One region of the Dyella sp. LX-66 genome, then DNA from elsewhere that is predicted to be linked to it. Evidence: predicted binding sites of a transcription regulator. Region 1 holds the regulator's gene; each other region holds the start of a gene.
The links. The regulator sigma-54, encoded in region 1, starts transcription at its own class of promoters, with help from an activator protein. The targets are predictions, from matches to a motif close to TGGCACGNGCNTTGC.
Positions count from the first base shown of each region.

Region 1 (3,272 bases):
CCGCGATTCGCCGCGCATGCCGGCCACCCAGCGCAGGGCCATGCGCTCGTGCACGCCATCGTAGAGTTGTCGGGCGGTAAGCCGGTCCAAACCGAATCCTTTGCACCGCGTGATGCCCGGCAGGGGCCGGCGGCGATGGCGTACATTGTGCCAGTTCGGACGGTTTGGTGCGCCGCAAGACGGCGCGGGCGGGGGCCAGGCTTGGGAGCGGCCCGCCCCGGCAGGCGGGGCGGGCCGGCGAGGTTCAGCCGTACTGGCGATCCTCGCGCACTTCGCGCTGGTGCTTGTCGCACACCTTGTCGCGGTGCTTGCGCAGCTGCGCCACCAGCTTGTCGAACATGTTGTCGATGGAGACGTACATGTCCGATTCGGTGGCTTCCGCGTGGAGCGGTGCGGCGCCGGGGACTTTGAGCGTGCCTTCGCAGCGTTGCTGCAGCTTGTCGACGGAGAGGACGACGCTCAATTCGAGGAGTCTGCTTTCGAGGCGGGTAAGTCGCTCACAGTGGCCGTTCACGCGTTCGCGAAGGGCCTGGGTGATCTCGATCTTCTGGCCGCTGAGCTGGACTTGCATGGTGCGCCTCCTCTGGTACTGCCGCATGACGCGGCGTGGGTCGATGCGCCGGTGCCGGTTGGTCGCCGACACATCACTGTCATCTCTTGGTATGGGGACGCTTTCCGTCCCGCCAAGTTCCCGTCCAGGCGCAAACGCGCGGCGGACCGTCGCGGGTCAACCGGCCCGCTGGCGCTCGCTGGAGCTGGGAATTCGCATGGCCTCCCGATATTTGGCAACGGTCCGGCGCGCCACCTGAATGCCCTTGCGGTGCAGTTCTTCGGCGATGGCCTGGTCGGACAGGGGTTTGCGCGGGTCTTCCGCGTCGATCAGCTTGCGCAGCATGGCCTGGATGGCGGTGGCGGATGCACTGCCGCCGTCTTCCGTGGACACGCCGCTGGAAAAGAAGTGCTTCAGCTCGAAGGTGCCCCGCGGCGTATGGATGTACTTGCGGGTGGTGACGCGGGAAATGGTGGACTCGTGCATGCCCACTTCCTCGGCCACCTCGCGCAGCACCAGCGGGTGCATGGCTTCGGGGCCGTAGTCGAGGAAGGCGCTCTGCCGGCGCACGATGGCCTCGGCCACCTTGAGCAGGGTCTCGGCGCGCGATTCCAGGCTCTTGATCAACCAGCGGGCCTCCTGCAGCTGGCCGCGCATCCAGCTGGCGTCTTCGCCGCGGGCCTGCGCGATGAGGTTGCAGTAATGCTGGTTCAGGCCCAGCCGCGGCTGGCAGTCGGGATTGAGGCTGACGCGCCAGCGGCCGCTGTCCTTGCGTGCGTACACGTCGGGCGCGACGTACTCCACCGGGGTGACGTCGAGCGCGGCGCCGGGGCGCGGGTCCAGGCTGCGGATCAGCATGGCCGCGGCGTGGGTTTCCTCGTCGCTGGCGCGCAGGCGGCGCGACAGGCGGGCGATGTCGTTGCGCGCCAGCAGCTCAAGCTCGCTGTCGACGATGCGCAGCGCCAGCTCGCGCTGGGGCAGTTCCGGATCGAACTGTTCCAGCTGCACGCGCAGGCAGTCGCGCAGGTCCAGGCTGGCCACGCCGGTGGGATCGAAGCGCTGCACCTGGCGGCGCACGGCGTCGACTTCCTCGACGTTTGCTTTCAAGTCGGCCGGCACCGCGGCGGTGACCGATTCCAGCGTCTCGCCCAGATAACCGTCCGCATTGAGCGCATCGATGATGATCGCGGCGATGGTGCGCTCGCGCAGGCTCATGTGGGTGAGGTTGAGCTGCCACAGCAGGTGTTCCTGCAGGGTCTCGGGCGCGGCGTTCTGCGGTTCGAAGTGGTCCTCGTCGCCGCCGCTGTTGCGGCTGCCGCCGGCGGAGGAGAAATCGATGGGTTCTTCGGCGTTGCCGCCGGACTGGCTCCAGTCGGCCGGCTCGTCGCCGCTGTCGCCGTCGTTGGCGGAGGTGGCGGCCTCGGTGGGGGCGTCGAAGGTGGCGGCCTCACCGTCGCCTTCGCTGTCGCCCTCGTTGGCGGCGTCCTCGGAGAACTCCAGCAGCGGGTTGCTCTCGGCGATCTGGCGCAGCTCTGCTTCCAGCTCCAGCTGCGACAGCTGCAGAAGGCGGATCGCCTGCTGCAATTGCGGCGTCAGGGTGAGCTGTTGATTGAGGCGAAACTGCAGTCCGGGTTTCATGCCACTGTTTTGAATGAGCCCAAAGGCTTGGATGAGCTTCGGGTCATCCTAACCCCTAGGGGGAGGACCGGCCATAGGTTCCCGCCGATCCTCGCGTAGGCCGAATGGCTGAATGTGACGGCGCGCGCACGCCGGCGATCAGGAAAGCCCTACAGCCTGAATTCGCGGCCCAGATAGACCTCGCGTACTTTCTCGTCGGCCAGGATGTGCGCCGGCGTGCCGCGCGACAGCACTTCGCCGTCGTTGAGGATGTAGGCGCGGTCGCAGATGCCCAGCGTCTCACGTACGTTGTGATCGGTGATCAGCACGCCGATGCCGCGCTCCTTCAAGTGCCGCACGATGCGCTGGATCTCGCCCACCGAAATCGGGTCGACGCCGGCGAAGGGTTCGTCCAGCAGCATGTAGCGCGGCTCGGCGGCCAGCGCGCGGGCGATCTCGACGCGGCGGCGCTCGCCGCCGGAGAGGCTGATGCCGCGCTGGTCGGCGATGTGCGCGATCTTCAGCTCGTCGAGCAGGCTTTCCAGCTCGGTGGCACGCTGCTTGGCGCCGAGGTTCTCGCGCAGCTCCAGCACGGCCATGATGTTGTCGGCCACGGTGAGGCGGCGGAACACCGACGGCTCCTGCGGCAGGTAGCCGATGCCCAGCTTGGCGCGAGCATGCATCGGCAGGCCGGTGATGTCGTACTTGTCGAGCTTGATGGTGCCGGCGTCGGCCTCGATCAGGCCCACCACCATGTAGAAGCAGGTGGTCTTGCCGGCGCCGTTGGGACCGAGCAGGCCCACCACCTCGCCTTCGCGGATGGAAAAAGCAAAGTCGCGCACCACCTGGCGCGCGCGGAAGCGTTTTTGCAGGCCTTCGGCGGACAGCATCGATTACTTACCCGCGGCCGAAGCCGCCGTGGCCGGCTTGGGGGCCGAACTGGCCGGTGCCGGGGTAGCCGGCTTGGCGGCGGGTGCCGCGGCGGCCGGCTTGGGCTTGGGTAGGAAGGTGCCGTGGACCAGGCCGTCGCCGCCGGACTCGCCGGTGATCAGGCTGGTGTCGGTGTTGTAGGTGATCTTGTCGCCGTGGAATTCACCGCGGCCCT
Region 1 covers NZ_JAHFVJ010000001.1:158,013-161,284, reverse strand. The annotation lists gene hprK (HPr(Ser) kinase/phosphatase) at 1-90, opposite strand, end outside; gene raiA (ribosome-associated translation inhibitor RaiA) at 245-571, opposite strand; gene KK141_RS00845 (RNA polymerase factor sigma-54) at 728-2,188, opposite strand; gene lptB (LPS export ABC transporter ATP-binding protein) at 2,338-3,057, opposite strand; gene lptA (lipopolysaccharide transport periplasmic protein LptA) at 3,061-3,272, opposite strand, start outside.

Region 2 (3,272 bases), on a different contig from region 1:
CGCCGGCCAGCAGCACCACCATGTCGTCGGTGGCGATCTGGGCGCTGCTGCGGATCACGCCGAACTTCAGCTTGATCTTGCGGCTATGCGGGTCGTCGCGGTTCTCCGGCACCTCGAACGGCGCGCACCACGCCGCGGTGGTCATGCCGCTGTTGGGCTGGCCCAGCTCGCACGGCGTCAGCGTGAGCGAACCGAGCTGCCAGGTTTCCGGCTTGGCCGGCGCCGCAGATGCCGCGGCAGCCGGCGTGCTGTCGTCCGCGGCGGCAGCGTCGTTGCCGCCGCCGCGCGCATGGAACTGGTTCCAGGCCAGCGCGCCCAACCCCAGCGCGACGGCGGCGATGCGCACCATGGTGCGTCCCTTGATGGCCATTGCTTGTCTTCCCCTCGCTCATGCGGCCGTGCGGCCGCTGTCATCCCCAATGATTCAGTGCCCCGCCTCGCCGCCCGGCTGGAAGATCGCTTCGATCGGCTGCTCGAACAGCCGCGCGATCTTGAACGCCAGCGGCAGGCTGGGGTCGTACTTGCCGGTTTCCACGGCGTTGACGGTCTGCCGCGACACGTCCAGCCGCGTGGCCAGGTCGGCCTGCGACCAGCCGCGCTCGGCGCGCAGTTCGCGTACCCGGTTCTCCATCGCGTCAGTCGCGGTAGCGGCGCTTGGCCCAGGCCAAGGTCGGGCCGTAGACCAGCATCAGCCCGGGGAACACCAGCAGCAGCACGCCGCCGTCCAGGTTCACCACCTTGGCCGCGGCAAGAAAACCGACCGCGACGCTGACCACCGCCACCACGCCGGCGGCAATCGCCAGCGCCTGCACATGCAGGCGCTGCATGAATTCGTCGCTGCCGGTGACGTAGCGAAACAGCGACAGCGCCATGGCCGCCACCGGCAGGGCCGGCGACACCGCCACCAGCGCCTTCAGCCAGATGGTGTCGATGGTCTTGTGCTGCGGCCAGACGAACAGCATCAGCGCGAAGTACACCGCCATGGCGGGCATGAATTCGGCGAAGTAGCGGCGGTCTTCGCGGCGCATGTCGCCGCCCGCTTCCGCACAGTGGGTGGCGCGCGATACGTAGACCACCAGCCAGGTCAGGCCCACCAGCAGGGCCAGCACCAGCAATCGCTCGCCGGTGCCGTGCAGCCACTTCATCAGCGCCACCACGCCGAAATACCCGGCGAAAAGCACCCCGTGCAGGAGACGCCGGCTCCATGCCGGCCACGCTGCCATGCGCTTGGTCAGACCTTCCATCGTCCCCTCCATAAGCCCCGTTCCCCTGCGTATTGAACGCCAGTCATGTCAAGCAAGCTTGACAAGATGCTAGGCAAGGTCCGAATCCATGTCAAGCACGCTTGACACGAGAACTGTAAACACGCGGGTTTGTACGATTTTTTGCGTATGGGCAAGGACTTGGCCCACTGAGGTCACTTTTTGACCTTCAATGACCTCGACAAAATTTTGACGTTCCTTAATAAGAGGTAGGAAAATTCTGAGAGACTGTTCTCAGAATTAAGTGTCAACTAGGTCACGTTTTTTTGGCATGGCTTCTGCATAGGCCCATCGCCAACGAGGGAAGCGCCGGCAGCGCCCGCCCCTCGGAGAAAGACGCAGGGGGACGAGAAACCAAGCCCGCGTCCGGAGCGCAATCACTGCCGTACTCAACCAAAAACCCGTTAAGGACAAAGGCATACCCATGAAGAACGTTCTCGCCACCGCCCTGATCGCCGCCCTGGGCTTTGCCGCCCTGGCCCCGAACCAGGCCTCGGCCGCCGACGGCACCATCAACATCACCGGCTCCGTCAACGCCTCCACCTGCAAGATCAACGGCGCCAACAGCCCGGCCACGGTCAACGTGACCCTGCCGACCGTGTCGACCACCTCGCTGAGCGCCGCCGGCACGACCGCCGGCCGCACCGCCTTCGCGCTGGCCCTGAGCAACTGCGGCTCGCTGACCAAGGCCCAGACCTTCTTCGAGCCGGGTCCGACCATCATGGCCGACGGCAACCTGAAGAACGGCGGCAGCGCCACCGGCGTGGAAGTGCAGCTGCTCAACAGCGACTTCAGCGCGATCAACCTGGCCGGCACGGCCTCGACCCAGAACTCGCAGCAGGTCGCCCTGACCAGCGGCGCCGGCAACCTGAACTACTACGCGCAGTACTTCGCGACCGCCGCCGCTGGCGCCGGCAACGTGACGACCTCCGTGCAGTTCACGATGCTTTACCAGTAAGTCCCGCCCGGCTAGGCGGTTAGTTGCAAGAGGCAAGTCCGCGCCGGAACCCATGGGGTTCGACCCCATGCGGTTCCGGCGCCCACTCCGCCGCCACCGGCGGAGCATCTCAAGTTCGCAGCGAGGGAAATCCATGAGGAAGTTTGTCTGCGCCCTGGGCGCGGGCCTGCTGGCCCTGTGTCTCGGCGCTCCGGCCGCGCACGCCAATGTATTGATCGGCGGCACCCGCGTGGTCTTCCCCGCGAAGGATGGCGAAGTGACCGTGCGCCTGACCAACGACAACGACCACCCCGTGCTGGTCGAGTCGTGGATCGACCGCGGCGATGTGCATTCCACCCCCGAATCCGTCGATGTGCCGTTCCTGATCACTCCTCCGCTGTTCCGCATGGAGCAGAAGAAGGAGCAGAGCCTGCGCATCGTCTACACGCACGAGCAGCTGCCGGCCGACCGCGAGTCGCTGTTCTGGCTCAACGTGCTGGAAGTGCCGCCCAAGCCCACCGGCCCGCAGGCCGAGGGCCAGAACATGCTGCAGCTGGCGCTGCGTTCGCGCCTGAAGCTGTTCTACCGCCCGGCCGGCCTGCAGGGCGATCCGCTGAAGGCGCCGTCGCAGCTGACCTGGAAGGTCGACGCCGACGGCAAGGCGCTGGTGGCGCACAACCCCACGCCATTCCACGTCACCATTTCCGAGCTCAGCGTGAGCGTCGGCGGCAAGGCCGTCGCCGCGGAGCTGGGCATGGTCGCGCCGCTGTCGGACCTGCGCCTGCTGCTGCATGACGGCGCGCCGAAGCCCGCTGCCGGCAGCGTGGTGAAGTTCACCGCGATCAACGATTTCGGCGCCGCCGACAGCTACACGGGCGCCGTCGCCCCGTGAGCTTCCTGCGCGCCAGCCACGGCAGCGACCGCAGCGGCGGCCACTGTGGCCGGCGCGCGCTGCTGTGCCTGGCGATCGCTGGCGCGCTGGGCGGCTGGAGCCTGGGCGCGCTCGCCGCGGCACCGGCGGCGGCGAATGGCGCGGCCGCTTCCGGCGCCGACGCCTCGGCGCCGGTGGAAGC
Region 2 covers NZ_JAHFVJ010000006.1:193,494-196,765, reverse strand. The annotation lists gene KK141_RS13695 (alpha/beta hydrolase) at 1-370, opposite strand, end outside; gene KK141_RS13690 (helix-turn-helix transcriptional regulator) at 425-631, opposite strand; gene KK141_RS13685 (hypothetical protein) at 636-1,244, opposite strand; gene KK141_RS13680 (fimbrial protein) at 1,687-2,220, shown strand; gene KK141_RS13675 (molecular chaperone) at 2,354-3,091, shown strand; gene KK141_RS13670 (fimbria/pilus outer membrane usher protein) at 3,088-3,272, shown strand, end outside.
Region 2: a site for sigma-54 is predicted at 1,530-1,544, ahead of KK141_RS13680 (fimbrial protein). Genes of this name have one in related genera too.

Region 3 (3,272 bases), on a different contig from region 1:
GGCGCAATCTTCCGCCAGCGCTTCCAGCGCGCGCGACAACTGCTCGCGGTCGACCTCGTCTTCCTCGCCGAAGAGGTCGCCCAGCTGCTGCACGGTGAGCGGCTGGGTGGCGGCGAGCAGGGCCGCCTCGATGATGTTCTTCAGTTGCTCGATCTGCATGGCCTGATCGGTTGAGGATGCTCGGTTGAGAGTGCCTGGATGGGTTCGGGGGTCAATCGGCGGCGGACGCCTGCGCGGGCGTGTCGTCTTCGACGGATTCCTCGGCCTGGGTGACCTTCGCCTTCACATAGATCGGAGCCAGCGGCTCTTCCTGCACGATTTCCACCAGCATTTCCTTGGCCAGTTCCAGCATGGCCAGGAAGGTGACCACCACGCCGAGCCGCCCTTCGCTGGGGTCGAACAGCGTATCGAAGCGGTGAAAGCTGGCGTCGCCGAGCTTGCCCAGCAGCTCGCCCATGCGCTGGCGCACGCTGAGCGCCTCGCGCCGGATGGCGTGATGCCCGAACAGCTCGGCGCGGTGCAGTACGTCCTTCAGCGCCAGCAGCAGTTCCTTCAGGTCCAGCGGCGGCGGCAGCTTGATCACGGTGCGCTCGCCGCTGTCGGCGTGCACCACCACCGTGTCGCGCTCCACGCGGGGCAGGGCATCGATGTCCTCCGCCGCGCGCTTGAAGCGCTCGTATTCCTGCAGTCTGCGCACCAGCTCGGCGCGCGGATCTTCCTCGACGCCTTCTTCCACCGGCGGCCGCGGCAGCAGCAGCCGCGACTTGATCTCGGCCAGGATCGCGGCCATCAGCAGGTACTCGGCGGCCAGTTCCAGCCGCATGTCCCGCATCATGTCGATGTATTCCAGATACTGCCGGGTGATCTCGGCGATCGGGATGTCCAGGATGTCCAGGTTCTGCCGGCGGATCAGGTACAGCAGCAGGTCCAGCGGGCCTTCGAACGCCTCCAGGATGACTTCCAGCGCATCCGGCGGGATGTACAGGTCCTGCGGCATCTGCAGCACGGGTTCGCCGCGCACGATGGCCAGCGGCATTTCCTGCTGTTGCGGTACCGACGCGAAAGCGTCCTGCGGTGCTGCCACCGGCTGAGGCTCGACTGGCTCAGTGCTCATCAATGCATGTCGTTGGGCCGCCCATGAGGGCTTGCAGTGCGTTCAACACGTTCGGAACCGTTCGATTCCACCGGCATTCGCTGAGGCTGTCCCCCGCTCTCGGGCGGCGGCCATCCGGCGGTCACCCGTGAAACTCCTTGAGGCTCGATCACCACGGGCGCTCTGGCGTCCGTCACGGCTCCGCATGATGAAACCGCGCCTGCGGCGGCATCGGTCAGGCTGGCCGTGAACAATTCCTGCTACCGGACCGGGAGGCAATCCACGGCGAACGGCAAGCCGGGCCGCGCGTTGAACTGCGCCACGGCGTGAACAGGAGGTCTGCTGGGTGTCGGGCGGGTGCTCCGGCGGCGTCTGGCTCGAACGGCAGGCGCACCCTGTAACCCACGTGCGATCAAGGTTAACGGCTGCATGCGGCCAAGTCCAGTATGCGTACGGCCTACCAAGCGTGCGGGTGCATCGGCAGAATGCCGCGGATGCGTGGTTTGGGACGGCTCGATCGTCCACATCGCAAGGGCAGCATGTGACCCGCCGCGTCTGACCCGGGCATTGGCGCCGATGAAATGGAAACGCCCGATGGAAGCGGGCACGGCTTCAAAGCGCCCGCAAAACGGCGGGAAATGGCCGAATCCCGCGTGCTGATGGGTTCCGGACACGTCGCCGGCAGAATATTACGACGTGGCACGGCGCTTGCTTTACGCCACGGTAAGGGCAGTTTGATCGGCGCGGGGGATAGGCCGCATACGCGGCGGGGGTCCATTTCACGGGCACTAGTGCCTGCCGCGAATAAGTTGGATGACGCTGCACAGCAGCGGGGATGGGAGGGAAAGGCATGACCAAAGCCGGCGGCAAACACCATAGCGATGGTCCGGAGCAGCTGCGCCCCGCGCGGATGCGCATCGAGACGACCGTACTGATGAGCCGCGGCAGCCAGTCACAGCCGACGGAACTGGTAGACATCTCGGCCACCGGCGCGCTGCTGCGCCGCCCGCTGGGATGGCAGGGCGAAGTAGGGCAGAGCTGGATGCTGGACATGATTTTCGGCCACGACCTGCACATCCACCTGGAGGCCCAGGTGAAGCGCATCTCGGACCGGCACATCGGTTTCGCGTACACGCGCATACCGGAGGACAAGCAGGTTCCGCTATGGAATCTGCTGGGCGGCTACGCCGACATCCTGGAGACGTGGCACGACGATTGATTCGTCGCGGCAGCCGCTTGCGGAATCCCGCGTGGATCGGCGCGGGCGAAGCAGCCTGGAGCCTGTCCGAACTCCCTGGGGAGGACAGGCTCCTCGCTGGTTCATGACTTAAGTCCATCAGGCCGCCGAGGCGGCCGGCTTCTTCTCGTCGCGCAGTTCGCGGCGGAGGATCTTGCCCACGTTGCTCTTGGGCAGCGCATCGCGGAATTCGATCAGCTTGGGCCGCTTGTAGCCGGTGAGGTTGGCGCGGCAGAACTCCTTCAGCGCTTCCACCGTCAGGTTCGGGTCCTTGCGCACCACGAACAGCTTCACCACTTCGCCGGAATGCTCGTCCGGCACGCCCACCGCGGCCACTTCGGCCACGCCCGGATGGGTCATGACGATGTCCTCGACCTCGTTCGGATACACGTTGAAGCCGGACACAAGGATCATGTCCTTCTTGCGGTCGACGATATAGACGTAGCCGTTCTCGTCCATGCGCGCGATGTCGCCGGTGTGCAGCCAGCCGTCGGCGCCGAGCACCTTGATGGTCTCGTCCGGGCGCTGCCAGTAGCCCTGCATCACCTGCGGGCCCTTCACCATCAGCTCGCCCACTTCGCCGAACGGCAGCGGCTGGCCTTCCTCCGACCAGATCGCCACGTCGGTGGAAGGAATCGGCAGGCCGATCGAGGCGTTGTAGTCCTTCAGGTCCAGCGGATTGATGCAGGCCGCGGGCGAGGTCTCGGTCAGGCCATAGGCTTCGGCCAGGGTCACGCCGGTGACTTTCTTCCAGCGCTCGGCCACCGCGCGCTGCACCGCCATGCCGCCGCCCAGGCTCAGATGCAGGCGCGAGAAATCCACCCGGTCGAAGCCCGGCGTATTGAGCAGGCCGTTGAACAGCGTGTTGACGCCGGTGAGCGCGGTGAAGCGCGACTTCTTCAGTTCCTTGACGAAGGCCGGCATGTCGCGCGGATTGGTGAT
Region 3 covers NZ_JAHFVJ010000004.1:465,868-469,139, reverse strand. The annotation lists gene scpB (SMC-Scp complex subunit ScpB) at 1-159, opposite strand, end outside; gene KK141_RS10840 (ScpA family protein) at 212-1,114, opposite strand; gene KK141_RS10835 (PilZ domain-containing protein) at 1,944-2,312, shown strand; gene KK141_RS10830 (AMP-binding protein) at 2,430-3,272, opposite strand, start outside.
Region 3: a site for sigma-54 is predicted at 1,791-1,805, ahead of KK141_RS10835 (PilZ domain-containing protein). Genes of this name have one in related genera too.